Regions from separate parts of the Pseudoalteromonas sp. S2893 genome, predicted to be linked through region 3. Evidence: predicted binding sites of a transcription regulator. Region 3 holds the regulator's gene; each other region holds the start of a gene.
What was found. Region 3 encodes sigma-54, which starts transcription at its own class of promoters, with help from an activator protein. Its sites were predicted from a motif close to GTTGGCACGNNNNTNGNNT; they were not measured.

Region 1: CWC04_RS08635 (EF-hand domain-containing protein) is a predicted target of sigma-54. The motif match lies at 2,179-2,197, and genes of this name have one in related genera.
Region 2: CWC04_RS00150 (DUF2726 domain-containing protein) is a predicted target of sigma-54. The motif match lies at 1,935-1,953, and genes of this name have one in related genera.
Region 4: CWC04_RS01390 (FlgO family outer membrane protein) is a predicted target of sigma-54. The motif match lies at 3,518-3,536, and genes of this name have one in related genera.

The regions. Positions count from the first base shown of each region.
Region 1 covers NZ_PNCY01000014.1:134,208-139,483, forward strand. Annotated here, with positions in the region: gene rluB (23S rRNA pseudouridine(2605) synthase RluB) at 10-879, opposite strand; gene scpB (SMC-Scp complex subunit ScpB) at 876-1,466, opposite strand; gene CWC04_RS08635 (EF-hand domain-containing protein) at 1,618-2,139, opposite strand; gene CWC04_RS08640 (hypothetical protein) at 2,361-2,792, opposite strand; gene xthA (exodeoxyribonuclease III) at 3,034-3,840, shown strand; gene CWC04_RS08650 (energy-coupling factor ABC transporter permease) at 3,846-4,493, shown strand; gene CWC04_RS08655 (putative RNA methyltransferase) at 4,490-5,276, shown strand, end outside.
Region 2 covers NZ_PNCY01000001.1:26,873-32,148, reverse strand. Annotated here, with positions in the region: gene arcB (aerobic respiration two-component sensor histidine kinase ArcB) at 1-731, opposite strand, end outside; gene folE2 (GTP cyclohydrolase FolE2) at 958-1,878, shown strand; gene CWC04_RS00150 (DUF2726 domain-containing protein) at 1,993-2,589, shown strand; gene mtnN (5'-methylthioadenosine/S-adenosylhomocysteine nucleosidase) at 2,709-3,416, shown strand; gene CWC04_RS00140 (cobalamin biosynthesis protein CobD/CbiB) at 3,417-4,361, shown strand; gene tyrS (tyrosine--tRNA ligase) at 4,432-5,276, opposite strand, start outside.
Region 3 covers NZ_PNCY01000010.1:148,966-154,241, forward strand. Annotated here, with positions in the region: gene kdsC (3-deoxy-manno-octulosonate-8-phosphatase KdsC) at 1-209, shown strand, start outside; gene lptC (LPS export ABC transporter periplasmic protein LptC) at 206-760, shown strand; gene lptA (lipopolysaccharide transport periplasmic protein LptA) at 750-1,298, shown strand; gene lptB (LPS export ABC transporter ATP-binding protein) at 1,295-2,020, shown strand; gene CWC04_RS06310 (RNA polymerase factor sigma-54) at 2,090-3,589, shown strand; gene hpf (ribosome hibernation promoting factor) at 3,617-3,904, shown strand; gene CWC04_RS06320 (PTS sugar transporter subunit IIA) at 3,909-4,361, shown strand; gene rapZ (RNase adapter RapZ) at 4,381-5,226, shown strand; gene CWC04_RS06330 (HPr family phosphocarrier protein) at 5,267-5,276, shown strand, end outside.
Region 4 covers NZ_PNCY01000005.1:346-5,621, reverse strand. Annotated here, with positions in the region: gene CWC04_RS01410 (thymidylate synthase) at 1-644, shown strand, start outside; gene galU (UTP--glucose-1-phosphate uridylyltransferase GalU) at 664-1,542, shown strand; gene CWC04_RS01400 (SPOR domain-containing protein) at 1,923-2,621, shown strand; gene CWC04_RS01395 (SPOR domain-containing protein) at 2,880-3,410, shown strand; gene CWC04_RS01390 (FlgO family outer membrane protein) at 3,570-4,163, shown strand; gene CWC04_RS01385 (FlgO family outer membrane protein) at 4,177-4,869, shown strand; gene CWC04_RS01380 (FlgO family outer membrane protein) at 4,878-5,276, shown strand, end outside.

The DNA of each region.
Region 1 (5,276 bases), on a different contig from region 3:
GGGTTAGTATTACTTACGCTTAGTTTGCTTAACACGTTGGTTATGCTTTTTAACCGCTTTACGAATTTGGTTAATTTTAGCACGCTTGTCTTTGCGTTTTTCAGGCATAACCGACAGTTTAGTTTGTGTTTCGCGACCTAATTTAACGGTTTTGCGTAAATAGTTAACGGTTTCTAAATCAAGTTCAGCCCAACCACCTTGAGGAAGGCGCTTATCTAGCTCTAATTTTCCGTAACGAATACGAATAAGGCGCGATACTTCTACATCCTGAGATTGCCATAAGCGGCGAACTTCGCGGTTACGTCCTTCGTTTAGCGTTACATTGTACCAACGGTTAATGCCTTCACCACCCAAAGATTTAACCGTTAAAAATTTAGCAGGACCATCTTCAAGCTCTACGCCACGCGTTAGGTTTTTAATGGTTTCATTGGTCACTTCACCAAATACACGGGCTGAATATTCACGCTCAACTTCATAACTTGGGTGCATTAAGCGGTTAGCTAACTCACCATCGTTGGTAAATAACATTAAACCTGCCGTGTTAATATCTAGACGACCAACAGCAATCCAACGCTCACCGTCTATGCGTGGTAAACGGTCAAAAACAGTACGACGTCCTTCTGGGTCTTTACGTGTACTTAACTCCCCTTCTGGCTTGTTGTACATAATTACACGACAAATACGGTCGGCTTTTTCTTCAATTTTTACGCTGTGGCCATCAACACGTATTAAGTCTGTTTCCTCAACACGGTCACCTAATTTAGCCACTTTACCATTAACACTAACGCGGTTTGCATCAATGTATTTTTCCATTTCACGTCGTGAGCCTACCCCTGCACGGGCTAGGACTTTTTGTAACTTTTCACCTTGAATACTCATTCGGATGGTTCTCTCACAGAAGGATCACTTAATAACTGGTTTATTTTACTTTCCTGTTGCGCTGGCAATGCAGGGAGTTCATCTAAACCGGTTAACGAAAAATAATCTAAAAATAATTTTGTTGTTGCATAAAGCGCTGGTTTACCAGGTACTTCTTTATGCCCTACTACTTTAACCCACTCTCGCTCAAGGAGGGTTTTAATAATTGCTGATCCGGTTGTTACACCTCGTACTTGCTCTATTTCACCACGCGTTATTGGTTGCCTGTAGGCAATTAACGACAATGTTTCAAGTAGTGCGCGAGAGTACTTAGGTGCCCGTTCTTGCCATAAATTACTAAGCCAAGGGCTTAAACTACTACACGCTTGAAAGCGATAGCCACTGCCTACTTCAACTAGCTTAATGCCACGTGTTTGATAGTGGGTATGTATAGCGTCTATTGCAGTGTTAATTCGTGACATAGAAATAGCTAAATCAGCCAATACAGTATCTTTTAAGTGGCGTTTGCTAACAGGTTTGTCTGCGACAAATATAGCCGCTTCAATGATCTCAATTAATTGTTCATCACTAATTCGACGACCCGTCATAATATCTTGCTTTGCCCTTTAAAATACGTAGCCATCTATTATGACAGAACATCGCAAAAGGGGGAAAACATATCTGCTTTTAAAACAAATTAAATGCACAAAAAAGCCAGCAATTAATGCTGGCTCTTATGTGTAGCGTATTTAGCTAATATTAGCTGTTTTTATAATGCTTTAGTGCATCATCTTCAGCAACGGCTTTACCGTATTTGCTAATGTAGCCTTTAAACTCACCTTTACTGATGCGTTTATCATTGTTGCCATCCATGTAACCAAAATGGTTTGAAATATCATCATCGTCAGCCTCTTCTACTGAGATGTAACCATTTTTGTCGTTATCTAAACTTCTAAAATCATTTTCGATTTTATCAAATTTAGCTATTTTAGCTTTAAATGCCGACTCACTTACTTCGCTGTCAGTCGCTACCTTACCGGTATTTAACTGCATGTAAGTGTTAAATTCTTTACGACTGATCTCGTTATCCATATTGGTATCAATATTTGAAAAGTGGCCCCAGATGCTATCGTCATCTGCTTCTACTTTTGAAATATAACCATCACTGTCGTTATCTAAACTTGCAAAATCGCTATCGATTTTTTCAAGGCCTTGGTTTGAGGCACAAGCGGCTAAACTTAACGAAGCTAAAATAGTTGTTGCGAGTGTTAACTTTTTCATAAGACGTATCCTTGTAGTTAGTAAATGTCACTTTAACTAATACAAGTCCAATGCCAAAGTGCACAAGCCGCCAACAATCAATAAGTTACGTGTATTTAGCTTATTTTATATACATTAATCAATTACTTAGCTTTGCAATGATTGCTGCATACCTTGTAATTTTTGCAAAAAAATACCCAGTACAAACTGGGCATTATTTTAATCTACATGTTACCGCGCAATTAGATTGCTGCGTTTTGGTAACGCTTTACAAATTCAGTTACGTTTTGTCCGTTACACTTTAATGAGTTTAAGTTACCAATTTTTTGGCGAACAGGCGCAAGGCCTTGCTTTAACGCTGTGATACATAACTGTGTTTCTTGGTGTGCATCTTTTGCAAACACTTCAACTTTTGATTCAGCAGCTTGGTTAGACGTTACTTTTTTAGCAATGTCGCGAATATCTTGACCATTACATAAAACACTTTTAGAAAAACGCGATAGGTATACACCGTGTTGTGCTGCTTCTTTACGCGCTGCGCTAAAGCCTTCATTTGCACTTAATACACATAATTTAGATTCAAGTTTATTATCTTGGCTAAAGTAAGTGTTGCTTTTTGCTGATACAGACGCAGAGGCTAATAAAGCAGTAGCTAAAAGTAATTGTGTTTTCATGAGAGAGATCCTATTTGAACGACTAAACAAGTAATTTTTGCGCATTATATATTCAATAATTACGAGATCAATTGAATTTTTTATTTATTTAAATAATTAATAAAGCATTTACAATGTTTAAACTTTACGCACCAATTGATCAACATTTGCGCAGCTATTTTCTCATTTCGATCATGTTATGTAGGCTTATTTACTGATACAATTTAGTTATAAAAACAGAGTCTAATTAAAGGTAAATTTTATGAAGGTTATTTCTTTCAATATCAATGGTCTGCGAGCTCGCTTACACCAGTTACAAGCAATTATAGATAAACACCAGCCAGACATTATTGGTTTGCAAGAAATTAAAGTTCATGATGAGGCGTTCCCTCTCGAGGACGTACAAAAAATGGGTTACCACGTTTATTTTCATGGTCAAAAAGCGCACTACGGTGTGGCAATGTTATGCAAAAATGAGCCTAAATCGGTCTTAAAAGGTTTTGCCAGCGACACTGAAGAAGCACAAAAACGCATGATAAGTGTGACAGTTGAGCAAGAAAATGGCCGCGACCTAACAGTAATGAATGGTTATTTCCCACAAGGCGATAATATAAATCACGAAATAAAATTCCCTTATAAGCGCCAGTTTTACAAAGATTTAATGACCCATTTAGAAACAAACCACACGCCCGATGAAGATGTTATAGTTATGGGCGATATCAATATTTCGCCCACCGACTTAGATATTGGTATTGGTGAAGTAAACGCTAAACGCTGGCTTAAAACAGGTAAGTGCTCGTTTCAACCAGAGGAGCGCGAATGGCTTGCTAAATTATTAAATTGGGGCTTTAAAGATACCTTCAGAGAGCAAAACCCTGAAACAAGCGACAAATACTCGTGGTTTGATTATCGCTCTAAAGGGTTTGTAGATAATCGTGGCCTACGCATTGATGTTGTACTTGCTACCCATGCCCTTGCCGAGCGATGTATTGATACCGGCATAGATTACGAATTACGCGGCATAGAAAAGCCCTCTGACCATGCGCCAATTTGGTCAACCTTTAAATAATTGCTATGTTAACGCTTAAAATGCAAGGGCTACTTTGGGCCCTTGTTTTAATTATTACCTTTATAAGCGTAGAAAAAAATACCTATAAAGCACTTTATAAAACGCCTGCACGGCAAATAGGGGTACTTGCGTGTGCGTTAGTGTTTGCCATGTTATGGCAAATTAAAGCGGGTATTTTAAGCGGTCTTGATTTACACATTTTAGGTGTAACTGCCGCAACGCTAATTTTAGGGTGGCGCCTTGCTATTTTAAGTAGCCTACTGGCCAGTGCCCTATTGGCAGCTTTTGCAAGCATTGATCTTAATCTTTTGCCCATGCAAATACTGTTTGGTGCATTTATTCCTACATTATTAAGCTACCTTGGCTTTATAATGAGTTATCAGTATTTACCGCGTCACTTTTTTGTTTATATTTTTGTGTGCTCTTTTATATTGGCAGGCTTTATTGCATGTCTAAAAATAAGCTTAGGGGCTTTGTTTTATTTGCTTATAGGGCAATATAATTGGCAGGAATTGGCAGATAATTACGTATACTTAAGTGCTATCATTTGGTTTCCTGAGGCAATGCTCAACGGTATGGCCATTACGCTTTTGATCACTTATCGGCCACACTGGGTCAAAACTTTTTATGATAAGGACTACCTAGACTCATGAGTCTGCAATACCAATGCCCTTTATGTAACCACGCACTTTTAAAACATAATTCATCACTTCGATGTGACAATAATCACACCTTCGACTTTGCCAAAGAAGGCTATGTAAATTTACTACCGGTGCAACACAAAAACTCAAAGCAACCGGGTGATTCGCTCGAAATGGTACAAGCAAGGCGTTCTTTTTTAGAGCAAGGCTTTTACGCATTTTTACAGCGCGCATTAAGTAATATAATTAGTGAGCGCAAACCAAACGTGCTAATAGATTTAGGCTGCGGCGAAGGATTTTATACTCATGCCATTGCCGATAAAATAGAGGCGCAGGTATACGGCGTCGATATTTCTAAATCAGCCGTAAAATATGCAGCAAAGCGATACCCACAATGTCATTTTAGCGTTGCATCAATTAGCCAGGCGCCTTTTAAGTCAGGCACTGCTGACGTATTGCTGAGTGTTTTTGCGCCTTTGTTTGAGCAAGAGCTGGCGCGTTTAGCAGCGCCAAATGCCACATTAGTAGTTGCAAGCCCAGGGCCGTGGCATTTAAAAGAGCTGAAAGAATATATTTATGCAGATGTAGCAAAACACACTGAAATTGACACGCCAAGCGGCTTTATAAAAGCAGATCAAAAGCTCATTACAGAGCAGGTTACGCTTAATTTTTCAGATATTAAAAATTTAATAATGATGACACCATTTGCGTGGAAATTTAGACCTGAACATTGGCAAACTCTTGAAGAAAAAGGCGCCCAAAGCGTCACCCTATCGTTTTACATTACCGAGTTTA
Region 2 (5,276 bases), on a different contig from region 3:
ATAAACGGTAATTTACGCAGCTCAAACCAACGGTTTTCGCCATTAACCATATATTCAACATCAATTGTCAGCGCTTGATGCGTTTGCTCGACTTGTTTATCGGTTCTGAGTACTTCTGCTAAAAAGTAGCTTGGGAAAATCTGCTCCACTGTTTTACCAATTAGTTCAGCGCTGGTTTTGCCCATAACCTCTTCAAACATTTTATTACAGCCGGCAAACACGCCGTTGTTATCTCGGTAATAAAATAAATCGGGGGAAGAGTCGACAATAGAGCGAAGGAGCATGCCTTGCTGAGCTAGTTCTTGTTGTGTTTTTTTACGCTCTGCTATTTCGCGGCGAAGCTCTTCAATGGCGCGATGCTTAGCATGAAAAGCCATTTTTCGCTCATCTATTTCAATGTTGAGGCGGTTAATATTATCTTTTAATGTTTGATTTAACAGCTTTTCTTGTTTTGTGGCGCTGTCTAAATAAGCGTATGAGGCATCTAATTGTCTAATCGAGTTGAGTAAAATACTGATCATAAACGGAGATACAACCGCGGTAAAAAATACCACCGCTAAAATATCAACTAAATTAACCTCACCCAGTGCCACATAATAAAACATACTCGACAATATAAGCGACACGCCTAATAAAAGCGCGTAGCACATTGCCGCGGTTTTTAACTCACCAAAGCGAGTTATTAAACTAGAAAGTACTCGAGCCCAAGGGCTCAAAGAAGAATCGGTCATAGGTCAGTGTATCTCGTTACTAGGCATAAATAAAAAGTGCCTATTAATAGTCAAACGCATTTTGCAGCAGATTTTAGCATTTTTCTATTAGCTATATTCATGTTGTGCGACAAAAACAGAAAATTTTCATGTTTACTTTTGCCTACTTGTTAAACTCATCATTTCAGCAATAAATTATTTAGTGTAAAATGCTGCGCTTTATTATGACCAATAACGAGTAGCGCACATGCAAACCAACATGCCCGATATAGCTGATACGGCTCCCGCCTTACAAACAGGTAAGTTAGACTGGGTTGGTATGGGCGAAATAGAACTGCCATTTATTTTTGAATCGAAAGATTTAGCACCCGTTACCGTTAACGCAAAAGCGCGTGCCTTTGTTAATTTGCATAAAGAAGACGCTAAAGGCATTCATATGTCGCGTTTATTTTTAGCGCTTGATTTACTCTCAACAGAGCAACAAGTTAACCCACAAACTTTAGCTCAAGCACTCGATACCTTTATCACCAGCCACGAAGGATTAAGTGACAAAGCCCAAATAGAGTTTAAATTTGAGTTACCGCTGCGTCGTAAATCGTTATTAAGCGGTAAAGCAGGTTGGAAAAGCTACCCAATTACCCTAACCAGCACTATTGAAAATAGCGTAATTAGCTACGAGCTAAGCGTTGATGTTACTTATTCATCAACCTGTCCATGCTCTGCAGCACTTGCTCGCCAACTTATTCAAAATGCTTTTAGCGAAAAGTTTAATCAAGAAACACTGAATCAAAAAGATGTTTTAGCATGGCTAGGTACAACGCAGGGTATTGTGGCAACGCCTCACTCACAGCGTTCAATTGCAAACGTTAAAGTAAAGCTAGACAACACAATTAGTGAGTTTGACGTAGTAAATTTAATTGATACATTAGAAGCTGAGCTAAAAACCCCCGTACAAGCGGCAGTAAAACGTGAAGATGAGCAAGAATTTGCCCGCCTTAACGGTCAAAATTTAATGTTTTGTGAAGACGCTGCACGTAAAATTAAAGCGGTTCTTGAAAACGATAACTTTAGTGATTACTGGCTACAAATTAATCATTACGAATCACTCCATGCGCATGATGCAGTCGCTATTGCCGTTAAAGGAATTGAGGGCGGTTACAAAGCCTAGCAGCCCTGCTGCATTAATAATAAATACATACGGTAATTAGCCATAACAACCAATTTTTAGGCACGTAAATTGCTTTACTTGAGCAGTGTCAATTTGTTGTTATGGAGTTACCGTATGGAATTCGCTTTATTATCAATTTTAGTATTAGTGGTTGGGGCCTCTGTGGTTGCGTCAAAATTTAGTGATGATGGCGGCAATCCCTATCCTTTTACCCGCAAACAAACCGTGTTTACACAGGTTGAGGGTGCATTTTTAAATCTTTTAGAGCGTGCGGTAGGCGATCAATATAAAATTGTGAGCCGCGTCAAACTCATCGATGTAATCGACTGCAAGCAAGGCCTCTCAGCTAAATCAAAACGTGCAGCTTTAGCTAAAGCTAAAAATAAGCAACTCGATTTTGTGCTGGTAGATAAAGAAAAAATGACGATAGTGGCAGCGGTCGATTTAGTTAACAACGCCAATAAAGATGGCCACAAAGCGCAGCGCGACTGGTTTGTAAACGGCGCTTTAGAATCCGCTGGCATTCCACATATTCGTATGAAAGTAAAATCAGGCTACCGCCCTTCTGAGGTGCGCGATGCAATTATGTTTAAATTAGGCAAACCTGCAGCGGTGCAATCAGCTCGTCCAACACGTAATCGTGTAAGTAAACCTGCGGTATTGTCACCTTCTCAGGCTAAAGCGCAAACCACTGCGTTAGCCGAAATTTAAAATAGAATTAAATACTCTCCTAAAAGTATTTAAAGCGAGCCGTAAAACAGCTCGCTTTTTTGTTTTTTATTGCTAACTTCACGTATAATCTACGTATTCAAACTCAGGAATCAAACACTATGAATGTTGGTATTATTGGCGCAATGGAGCCAGAAGTTAAAATTTTACGTGAAGCAATGCAAAACCCACAAGTGCTAACTAAAGCAGGGTTTACCTTTTACACAGGCGAATTAGCAGGTAATACAGTAACACTTGTGCAATCGGGTATTGGTAAAGTGGCATCAACGATTGCAACCACGTTATTAATTGATAACTTTAATCCTGATTGTGTTATCAACACAGGTTCTGCCGGTGGCTTTGATCCCTCTTTAAGTGTTGGCGATGTTGTTATCTCTTCAGAAGTACGCCATCACGATGTAGATGTAACCGCTTTTGGCTACGAAATTGGCCAAGTTCCACAAATGCCAGCAGGCTTTGCCGCACACCCAAAACTAGTTGAAGCTGCCGAGCAAACCATTGCGCAAATTAGCGAAGTAAAAACCTTAGTAGGCTTAATTTGTACAGGTGATTCATTTATGTGTGACCCAGTGCGAATTGATAAAGCACGCAGCGACTTTCCTACAATGCTTGCAGTAGAAATGGAAGGCGCATCTATTGCACAAACGTGTTTTGCGCTTAATACGCCATTTGTGGTTATTCGCTCTATGTCTGACATTGCCGGTAAAGAGTCGCCGCAATCGTTTGAAGAATACCTAGAGACTGCATCAATCAATTCATCAAAAATGGTTGTTGCACTATTGAAAAAACTAACAAAAGTTACGCTGTAAATGCTAAGCAATATTGTTCAAAACCATTTGGACTTTATTGCCTTTTTTGTGGCGCTCATTGCTGAGCGCTTTTTCCCGTTAAAAAGCTGGTATCACCCTAATACAGTATTAACCGCTGTATTTAGTGCTATAGGAAAACGGGTTTATAAACCAAGTGAACCTAAAAGTTACCTTTATTTAGCATCCACTCTTGCCTGTGCGCTAGTTTTAAGCGTTATTCTTATTATTATTGTGTTACTGCTTGAATTTGCCTTTTATCCTGAGCTGCTCGCGGGCCTCATTTTATATTTGTGCCTAGAAAGCAAAGCGATTGAAAAAAAAGCCCTGCGTGTTGCAAAGTTAGTAAAACAAAACCAAAAATCTACCGCGCGTGAACTCGTAAAGCCACTGCTTGCCCGAGAGGTTAATAAGCTCTCAGCGCCAGGTATTATTAAAGCTTTAATTGAAAGCTTAATTTTACGAACTGCCCGTAATTACTTTACCGTTATATTTATATTTTTATTACTTGGTCCAATTGCCGCTTTAGCGTATCGGCTACTGACTTTAATGCAGCATGCTTGGCGCACCAATATTTCACCTAATAGTCACTTTTTAAAACCGCTTAAAATCCTTTTGTTTGTAATCGAATTTATCCCCGTACGCTTACTTGCATTAACCATTGCCGCAAGCAAAGCCAGTAAACAAAGTATGCATTACATAAAGCACTATGGCAGACACTTTTATCAAACAAATACGGGGTGGATTTTAAGTGTGTGCTCCGCCTCTATTGGCGTACAGCTAGGCGGCCCTGCGGTTTATTTTGGTAAGCGTTTTAATAAAATGCGAATTGGAACCGAGCGACTCCCAAAACCCGAAGACGTCCCTGTGATCATAAATAGATTAAATCAAGCGCGTGCATTTTGGCTGTTAGTCATTATCAGTATTGAGATATTAAAGCTGATTTAGTGGTTTTTTAGCAGCCAAAATACGCGCACAAAAAAACCAGCCTAAGCTGGTTTTTTAGTTTTAACTGCGCTTACGCTACAGTAATGTTGGCAAACTTACGTTTACCTACTTGGTAAATAGCGGTCGTGCCTTTTGCTACTTCAAGTTTTGTATCAGTGATTTTATCCTCACCGTTAAGTTTTACTGCACCTTGCTTAATCATGCGCATTGCTTCAGAAGTACTGGCTACTAAATTAGCTTCTTTAAGTAAGTTAGCAATTAAAATACCTTCTTCTGCAATGGTAATTGTCAGCTCAGGGATTTCATCAGGTAGCGCTTTTTTCTGAAAACGTTTGATAAAGTCATCGTGTGCGGCTTGCGCAGCTTCTTCACTGTGAAAACGTGCAATTAACTCTTTCGCCAGCTCAATCTTAATATCACGCGGGTTAGTGCCCTGCTCTACGCGTTGTTTTTGCGCTGCAATTTCTTCGATTGATAAGCTGCTTAGTAAGTCGTAGTAGCGCCACATAAGTACGTCGCTAATCGACATTACTTTACCAAACATATCGTTTGGCGCATCAGTAATACCAATGTAATTACCAAGCGACTTAGACATTTTTTGAACGCCGTCAGTGCCTTCAAGTAATGGCATCATTAATACTGTTTGAGGCTTTTGGCCTTCTACTTTTTGAAGCTCGCGGCCCATTAAAAGGTTAAAGCGCTGATCAGTACCACCAAGCTCTACGTCTGACTCAAGTGCAACCGAATCCCAACCTTGTACGAGTGGGTATAAAAATTCGTGAATTGCAATGGGTTGGCCGCTACCGTAACGCTTTTTAAAGTCGTCACGCTCTAGCATACGCGCTACAGTTTGATTAGCTGCAAGTTTGATCATACCTGCGGCACCGAGGTTTTCCATCCACGAAGAGTTAAACG
Region 3 (5,276 bases):
TAGCTTATATTGGCGACGATGGCCCTGACATGCCAGTAATGGAGCGCGTTGGCTTTGCCGTTGCAGTAAACGATGCGCACCCAGTAATTAAGCGCTTATCGCATTACACTACGCAAATGCCTGGCGGCTTTGGCGCCGTTAGAGAGCTCACAGACTTACTTATGCTAGAGAACGGCATAGCGCTTACAACACAAGGCACCAGTTCATGAATGCAGCACGCGTTATACTCAGTGCGTTATTCATCGGCTGTATGGTTTGGCTTTGGTACCCTTATTTTACCCAAACCAATGTAGCGCCAGAGCAAGAACCTGAAGTAATTGCAAAGCCCGATTACACCGCTATAGAGCTTAAGCAAACAGCCTATGACGAGCAAGGTAAAATAAGCCATAAAGTCACTGCGGCTAAAATGGAGCTGTACCAACAGCTTGGTTTTACATTTTTTGAAAAACCTATTTTCACCTTGTATAACGAAAAGCAAACATGGCGAATAAATGCAGACGAAGCAACGCTTTACGAAGATAAACAACTTATTTTAGAAGGCAACGTGGTTGCTAAAAATTTAGTTGATAATGCCATGATAGATAACATCAATGCCGATAACATCGAAGTCGACATTAAAGCGCTAACAATGCGCTCTGAGCAACCAGTGGTTGTCACTGGGCCTAATTTAAAAATTGTCGGGAAAGGCCTTGAAGCCGATTTAAAAACCGAAGTAATAAAACTAATTAACCATACGCGAACAATATATTATGACCAATAAACTCACTAAAATACTTATTATCCCATCGCTAATGCTTGCATTTAGCGCCTCTGCTGCTGAGCCTGCTGCTCAACCGCCAGCAAATCAAATTTCTATTAGTGCAGACCGTCAAGAAGGCCAACTTAAAGAAAACGTAGGTATTTTTGAAAAGAACGTCGAAATTGTGCATGGTAATCGCAAAATTACAGCCGACCGACTCGAAGTACATAAACGTGAAGACTTAGGGGATAACAAACAACTCCTTATTGCCACTGGCAGCCCAGCCTACTTCGAAGAAAAACAAGACGATGGTACTGTAATGAGTGCCAGTGCAAACGAAGTACGTTACGACGTAGCAAAGCGATTTTTAACGCTTGTTGGCGATGCTGAAGTCGCACAAGCCGGTCAAAAAATTAATGCTAAAAGTATTACCTACGATATGCAGCAGCAGCTTATTAGCGCAGAAAAAGACGAAAACTCTACGGATCGTGTCCACACAATTTTAGTGCCTGTTGAAGCAAAAATTAAAGAAAAAACAGGTAACGAAGGTCAACCATGAGCACCTTAAAAGCAGAACTATTAGCAAAAAGCTATAAAGGCCGCCAAGTTGTAAAAAATGTAGGCCTTGAGGTAGAAGCCGGCAGCATTGTTGGCTTATTGGGCCCTAATGGCGCAGGTAAAACCACCACCTTTTATATGATTGTAGGGTTAGTACCTAGCGACAAAGGCAAAATTTCTATTGATGATAACGACATTACGTTATTACCTATGCACAGCCGCGCCCGCTTAGGCATTGGCTATTTGCCGCAAGAGTCATCAATATTTAGAAAGCTGACAGTTTATCAAAACTTAATGGCGATTTTAGAAACGCGTAAAGAGCTCAATAAAGCCGCGCGAGAAGAAACGCTTAACAACTTACTTGATGAATTTAGTATTCAGCATATTCGCGATAGCCAAGGTATGGCGCTTTCTGGTGGTGAACGCCGCCGTGTAGAAATTGCCAGAGCACTGGCAGCGAACCCTAAATTTATTTTATTGGATGAGCCTTTTGCTGGTGTTGATCCGATTTCAGTGTTAGATATAAAGAAAATAATAGAACATCTTAAAAACCGTGGCATTGGCGTATTAATTACCGATCACAATGTAAGAGAAACCCTTGATGTTTGTGAAAAAGCCTACATTGTTTCTCATGGGGAGCTAATTGCATCTGGCACCCCAGAACACGTATTAAATGACAAAACTGTACGCGATGTTTATTTAGGCGAGCAATTTAGGCTGTAACATTTAAGCCACACCTACAAGCATCTGCTAATATTAATTATAACAACATAAAAGGATTGTTAGAGATACATGAGGCAATCATTACAGCTGCGCATGGGCCAGCAACTTACAATGACTCCACAATTGCAACAAGCGATTCGCTTGCTGCAGCTCAGTACATTGGATCTCCAGCAAGAAATACAAGAAGCACTTGATAGCAACCCGCTATTAGAAGTAGAAGAGCAAGATTACACGGAAGAGTCGGCTGGAAAAAATGAACAAAAAGCAGATACGGATGATGTAACCGTAAGCGCATCGGCTGACGATACAACCAGCGAGTACGAGCAAGACAGTGGCGAAGCTTTAAATAAAGACACCATTAGCGATGATATGGCAATGGATGTAACTTGGGATGAGTACATGAGCGCAGCCCCTGCTGCATCCTCAGGCCCAATGCCAGAAGATGAGTCTATTTATCAAGGTGCCTCTACTGAAACGCTACATGAGTATTTAATGTGGCAGCTTCAGCTTACTCCTTTTAGCCCAACTGACGAAGCCATTGCTATTGCCATTGTAGAAGCTGTAGATGACTCGGGTATTTTAACGCTAAGTTGCGAAGAAATTTTAGAAAGCTTTAACCAAGAAAACGATGACGAAGTTGAAGTTGAACTTGACGAAATAGAAGCCGTTTTAAAGCGTATTCAGTTATTTGACCCTGTAGGTATAGCCGCGCGCAGTTTACAAGAGTGCTTGTGTATTCAGCTAAACCAGTTTGATAAAGACACCCCTTTTATAGAACAAACTAAAATGATCTTAACCGATCACATTGATCTATTAGCGGCACGCGACTATCGTACATTAATGAAAAAGACTAAGCTTAAAGAAGACGAGCTTAAAGAGGTCATGACCCTAATACATACCCTCAACCCAAAACCTGCAGATACAATAGTAAGGGAAGAGTCTGAGTATGTAATACCGGATGTGTCGGTTAAAAAAATAAAAGGCCGCTGGGTGGTAGAGCTAAATCCAGATAGCATGCCAAAAATACGCGTAAATAGTCAGTACGCGGCTATGTCTCGTACCGTAAAATCAAGTGGTGATAGCCAGTTTATTCGCTCTCACTTACAAGAAGCTAAATGGTTTATAAAAAGCCTTGAAAGCAGAAACGACACGCTACTTAAGGTAACTAACTGTATTGTAAAACAGCAACAGGCATTTTTTGAACATGGCCCAGAAGCCATGAAGCCAATGGTTTTAAACGATGTTGCTGAAATGGTAGAAATGCATGAATCGACAATTTCGCGTGTTACTACGCAAAAATATATGCATACGCCACGTGGTATTTTTGAGCTTAAGTATTTTTTCTCAAGCCACGTAAGCACTGAAAACGGCGGAGAGTGTTCATCAACCGCAATACGTGCCCTAATTAAAAAGCTAATTGCCGCGGAAAACTCAGCTAAACCATTGAGTGATAGTAAAATTGCGGATATATTGGCAGAGCAAGGAATTAAAGTAGCTAGACGCACAATAGCAAAATACCGTGAATCGCTAGCTATTCCACCGTCAAATCAGAGAAAGAGTTTGATATAAGACGTAAAAAACAAAGAGGAAATGCTTATGCAACTAAACCTAACTGGTCGTCACGTAGAAGTAACTGATTCACTTAGAGACTATGTAAATAATAAATTTGCAAAGCTAGAAAGGCACTCAGATCATATTAGCAATGTGCATGTCATTCTCGATGTAGAAAAACTCAACCAAAAAGCAGAAGCGACTATTCATGTAAGTGGCGCAGATTTATTTGCCTCAACAGAGCACCAAGATATGTATGCCGCTATAGACTCGTTGATTGACAAGCTCGATCGTCAAGTCATAAAACATAAAGAGAAGCTTGCTAGACACTAATATTATGAAATTAAGTACATTAGTATGCCAGGACTGCAGCAAAGCTGCGGTCCTTTTTAGTAGTAAAAAAAGAATTTTAGAGTTTATCAGTGAGCTTGCTCATGAAAAGCTCCCCTACTTACCACAACAAGATATTCTTAATGCGCTGGCAAGCAGAGAAAAGCTAGGCAGTACTGGTATTGGCCGGGGGATCGCCATTCCTCATGGCAGAATGGGTGGCGTAGAAGAGCCGCTGGCTTTAGTACTTGTTAGCGACACGCCTGTTAACTTTGACGCTATTGATAACTGCCCTGTTGATATTTTTGTTGCACTCATCGTACCAGATGGCGATAACCAACAGCACCTAAAGACTCTGGCAACCATAGCTGATAAACTGAGCAACAAAGAATTTTGTAAACAGCTGCGTAGTGCTAAAACCGATGCAGAGCTGTATCAAGTAATTGTTGATCAATCGTAGTAAATACTAAGGGCTATAAATGGAGTTAATTATCATAAGCGGCCGTTCTGGTTCAGGTAAGTCGGTTGCTTTACGCGTGGTTGAAGATTTAGGCTATTATTGCGTAGATAATATTCCGGTCAACCTACTGCCCTCTTTAGTGCGAAGTGTTTCAGATAACTATGACAAAATAGCCGTTAGTATAGATGTTCGTAATATCCCCAAAGAACAAGACGAATTTAACGATATTCTCGAGTACCTTCCTGACTTTGCTAAACCCACACTGTTTTATTTAGATAGTGATGATCAAACACTGATCAAACGTTTTTCAGAAACACGCAGATTACACCCTTTATCCATCGATTCACTGCCGCTTGATTTAGCAATAAAAAAAGAAAAAGAACTGCTTGATGTACTCGTAACGCGCGCTGACTTTATGCTTGATACCACCGATTTAAGTGTGCACCAATTAGCAGAGTCAATTCGCGAAAAAATACTGGGTAAAAAAGATAAGCAACTTATTGTAACGTTTGAATCGTTTGGCTTTAAACACGGCATACCTAAAGAAGCTGATTATGTTTTTGATGCTCGCTTTTTGCCAAACCCCCACTGGGAGCCTGAACTTAAACCGCTTACGGGCCTTGATCAACCAGTAAAAGATTTTTTGGCAAATCACAGCATAGTGCAAAAATTCACTTGGCAAATTCAAACCTTTGTACAAACTTGGTTGCCACACTTAGAGCGTAATAACCGTAGTTACCTCACTATTGCAATAGGCTGTACTGGTGGTCAACACCGCTCGGTTTATTTAGCGCAAGCCATTGGTGAGAGCTTTGCTATGACGCATCCGAATGTCAAAATTCGTCATCGTGAGCAAGAAAAGTAACCTTAAAATAATAACCTGTTCAGTTTAGGTATAGTAATTTATGCGCTGTG
Region 4 (5,276 bases), on a different contig from region 3:
GCGCAGCGCAATTTCGCGATATAGGCTGTAAAACCTGGGATGCAAACGCAAACGATAATAACGCATGGCTAAATAACCCTAACCGCAAAGGCGAGGACGACATGGGCCGCGTTTATGGCGTGCAAGGGCGTAATTGGCAGCGCCCAGATGGCTCAACGCTCGATCAGCTTGCTAAAGTAATAAATAACTTAAAAAACGGGATTGATGACAGAGGTGAAATAATTACCTTTTATAATCCTGGTGAGTTTGAGCTTGGTTGCTTGCGCCCATGTATGCACACGCATACGTTTTCGCTGCTTGGCGACACGCTGTATTTAACATCGTATCAACGCAGTTGCGATGTGCCGCTGGGCCTTAATTTTAATCAAATTCAGTGTTTTGTATTACTGGCATTGGTGGCGCAAATTACCGGCCATAAAGCAGGTAAGGCGTATCATAAAATTGCTAATGCGCATATTTACGAAAACCAGTTACCGTTAATGCGCGATGTACAGCTAACACGTGAGCCGTTTGACTCACCGCAATTAAATATTAACCCAAACATAAAATCACTAGAAGATATAGAAACATGGGTAACACGAGACGATTTTGAAGTAGTAGGCTATCAATGCCACGAACCAATCCAATATCCGTTTTCAGTATAATAAGATTAAGGAGAACAAGATGAAAGCAGTGATCCCAGTAGCAGGCCTTGGAACGCGTATGTTACCTGCCACAAAAGCTATTCCTAAAGAGATGCTCCCTGTGGTAGACCGCCCGCTTATTCAATATGTAGTAAATGAAGCGGTAGCAGCAGGCATTAAAGAGATTGTACTTGTAACGCACTCAAGTAAAAACTCTATCGAAAACCATTTTGATACCAGCTTTGAGCTAGAAGCCACGCTTGAAAAACGTGTAAAGCGGCAATTACTTGCCGAAGTACAGGCAATTTGCCCTAAAGATGTGACCATTATTCACGTACGCCAAGGCGAAGCCAAAGGCTTAGGCCACGCAATTAACTGTGCAGCGCCAATTATTGGCAACGAACCTTTTGTGGTTATTTTGCCAGATGTAATTGTTGATGACGTAGAGAGCGACCTTAAAAAAGACAACCTAGCAGAGATGATCGCCCGTTTTGAAGAAACTAAGCACAGCCAAATTATGGTTGAGCCAGTACCAATGGACGAAGTAGACAAATTTGGTGTTGTTGATTTAGGTGACGTAGAGCTTCACCAAGGTGAAAGCTCGCCAATTATAAACATGGTAGAAAAACCGCCAGTAGATGAAGCACCTTCAAACCTATCGGTAGTAGGGCGTTATGTATTAAGCGAAAACATCTGGCCACTGCTTGCTAAAACGCCGCAAGGGGCTGGCAACGAAATTCAACTTACAGATGCAATTGCCATGCTAATGCAGCAAGAAAAAGTAGACGCGTACGCAATGAAAGGCCGCAGTCACGATTGCGGTAGCAAAATAGGCTACTTAAAAGCAACGATAGAGTTTGCTCTGCGCCGCGACGAGTTTGCAGATGATTTAAAAACATTTATTAAATCGTTAATTTAGGTTTTATTAAACTACCCACCAAGGCGCCTGTTTAGGCGCCTTTTTTAGTGCTAAATTATTAATACCAAAATAGGTAAGGCTTTACTTAATTTTAACGCCGCCAGTAATAAAGATGGTCTACGCTTAATTATGTTCTGAATTTGACTTGCGTTATATAGCAACATAACGTAATTTATATTGTAAAGTTTATGTTAATTGGCATCAAAGTTGTATTAAAAGCCAAACTCACGGAAGGGCCATGTTAATTTTATCTATGCAGGTAAATTAGCGTGCGGGAGCAAAAATCGCTCATTGTTTAAATTGCTAAGTTAAACGCTTTCTTGTGAGAATGTTTAACTGAAATGTAAGTGCACAGGCACTGCTTTCAGGATAACGGGTACATGCTTAAATTAAAAAAATACTATAAACACTTTTTTGTATGCCTTTTTACGCTTACGTTTGGCACGGCGTGCTCTATTACGCCTACCGCTAAACCTGCTGTTGATAATGAAATACCTAACACCACGCCCGATTACGTATCGATAACTGCACTAGAGCTTGCGCAATTAAAAGATGCCGCAATGCAATGGCAGCAAGCACGCGCCGGTATAGAGCGTATTTTAAAGCTTGAAAAAGAAATTACTTATCTGGTTAATCACATAGATATAATAAACTCTAAAGCTATTGCACAATCTAATGCAAGCCCTGCCTACAGCAGCCGTTACACTCGCATGCCTTCGCGTACAACCAGTAATAAGCCACGTCGTCAGCAAACTTACAAAGCCGCTAACAATAACCAAAAGCAAACTCTTAAGCTTAATACCCCTAAACATGTATTTGCATTACAAGTTGCCTCGGTTGATTCTAAGCAGGATGTAGCCAAAGCTTGGCAAGAACTAAATACCAAAGCAGCGCCACTATTTAGAGATAAAATATTAACCAACGTAGAAACCGCAAAAATAAATGATAAAACCTTTTATCGCTTAAAGCTTGGCTCTTATAAAAACTTTAAAAATGCCAAAGCCGACTGTGAAGTATTTAAAATGTATAAGCTCGACTGCATTGTAAGTAACTACACCGATAAGCCAATTAAACTTTAATAGTAATACCAACCCGCAATAATAAATAATCATTTTATGGGCCTAATCGTGTTGCGTTCTGCGTTAATAAATCTCGTTTAGAACAACTAAATAGCAAATTTTTTGTCTAGCTATCAATACGTTTTACTATCCTCTAAATAGATTACTTAATTAAGCTAATTGGTATAAAAGCGCAATAGGCCGTAGCACGCGTGACTTGCTTAGCGTTGATTGGCTGTTAAAATAGCGCTCACTCTTACCCAAATTAACAACATACTTATGCTGCACTACAAGGATTTTTTAGCCTCATTAGTTTTAGGCTTTGCATTAGCAAACAGTGCTCACGCACTAGCAACGGCCCAAAAGCAGGCGATGCTCATTAAAAAAGATGACTTAGCCGTACTCAAAGAGTCAGCGCAGCAGTGGCAACAAACCAAGCCTCAACTAGAAAGACTGTTAAAGCTAGAAAGTGAATTACAGCGCACAGTAGATAAATTAAAACAACTTAACGCGCAGCCAAAACCACAGCAAACTAACCACTTAGCTGTTGTGGATACAAATGCGCTGTTTGCTGTGCAAGTGGGGGCGTATAAAAATAAAGCGGTACTTGAAGCGGCTATAAAGCAATTTCAATCGGCCTCAAATAAGCTTGAAGTAAATACCGAGCAAGTACTGATTGACCAGCATACCTTTTATAGATTAAAGCTTGGTGCGTTTAAAACAAAAGAAGCAGCAAAGGATGCATGTAAGTCATTAATAAACAATAATACCTGCTTTGTAACCTACTACGTCAAAACGCCTCAAAGTTAATTAACCTGAACTCTGGTTAAGAGCCTTACTAGCATATTGAACTATCTTGATACTTAAATTTATTATCTCTGGCTAGAGATAGGTTTATTATCCAGAGTTTAGGTTAATTAGGCATAATAATTGCTTTATCCTCGGTATGTTTTAAAGAGGACGGCAACTATGCGCCTTTTACTGCCTTTAGTATTGTTAAATTTAACTGCTTGCAACTTGGTTCCGCCCCCAGAGCCGAGTGTGCCTACTGACGCGCCAAAAGCAGCAATGGCACCCTATACCGTTAACGAGTATGTAGCAAATCTAACCTCGCAGCTTAACCATGTAAATGGCGCTTTAAATGCCAATGCGCGTATTGGTGTGAGTAGCTTTTTTTATGCCGATGCTTTAGATACTAAGCTAGTAGCAGGGCAGGCCTCGGGTTTGAGCTTACAAATTCAAGAAAGCTTATTAACGCAATTTACCCAGCTTGGCTATCATACCGTTGAGTACCGCCTTGGCAATAACCTTATATTAGCGCAAAACGCAGACAGTATATTAAGCCGCGACTTAAGTAAATTACGCAATCGCCAAAATATTGACTTAGTCATCACCGGCACTGTAACGCGCCAACAGCATGCTTACATAGTTAATGCACGACTCGTTAATATTGAAAACAAGCAAGTACTGTCGGCAGGCAGCACAGAGATCCCTATAAATGTAATGTGGGGAAACGAAAAAATTCAGCAGCGTGACGGCTCTTTGTACCGCAGCGAATATTAATCAGGAGCACACCATGAGAAACCTATTAATTACCCTATGTTTGCCATTAGGCTTTGGCTGTTCGCAAATGTTAAATTCGCTACATTCAGAGCCGGAGCAGGTTGAGCAAGACAATGCAGCCCAGCTTGTTTCAGAGCAACGTGCGGTAAAAGCACCTGCACCAAATGAAGCGTTATTTCAGTCTAACTTAAACAAGCAAAGTAACTACACCAAAAGTGCCCCTGCAAAGCGCAAAAATATAAACCATTATGTGCGCGGTATAATGCAAGACATGGTCGAAAACCTGCAATACGTAAACGACAAAACGCCACTTGCCGTTTCTAGCTTTGTATTTTTAGATGATGACTACAGCGATGGAAGCCTGTTAGGTAACCAAATAGCCGAAAGCTTTATGCACGAACTGCATAGTTTTGGAGTACCGGTTATCGATTTTAAAACCACCGATTATATGCGAGTAACCCCCGCAGGCGACTTTGTATTTAGCCGCGACTACCTAGAGCTAAACCAAGATCAAAACTTTAATTACGTATTAGCAGGAACACTTGTGAGCCACCAAGGCGGCGTACTGGTAAATGCACGAATAGTGGGCATTAAAAGTAAAGCGGTAGTGGGCAGTGCGCAAGGGTTTATTCCTCAATCAGTGGTGGATGCGCTAAACAGTAGCTATCGCACCGACGGAATTATGCTTAAACAAGCCAGCGAGTGAGGTTGACCATGTTTTACAAACTATCTGCTATAGCGGGGCTAACGGCAACGTTAGTATTAACTGGCTGTTCAATAACGCAAAATAATGAGCATAACGAAAGCATAAACACGCGCTCAGATTACACCGTGGTAACGCAAAGTAGCCAACCCACGCCTATGTATGCCAACCAATCTGTGCAGCAGCAAAGTGAGTACGACACAGCAAGGCAGTTTACACCGCTTAAACACCACAAAACGCTGGCAAACTATGTAGAGCAAATGGCGCTGGATTTAGTCGATACGCTTGAAGCCGAAGCGCCCGATAACAACAGCATCAACATAGCGGTTACCACCATTGTAGATTTAGACGCATCGCTTAATAAAAGTAATCAGTTGGGTAATCAATTAGCAGAGACGTTTATTCATCAG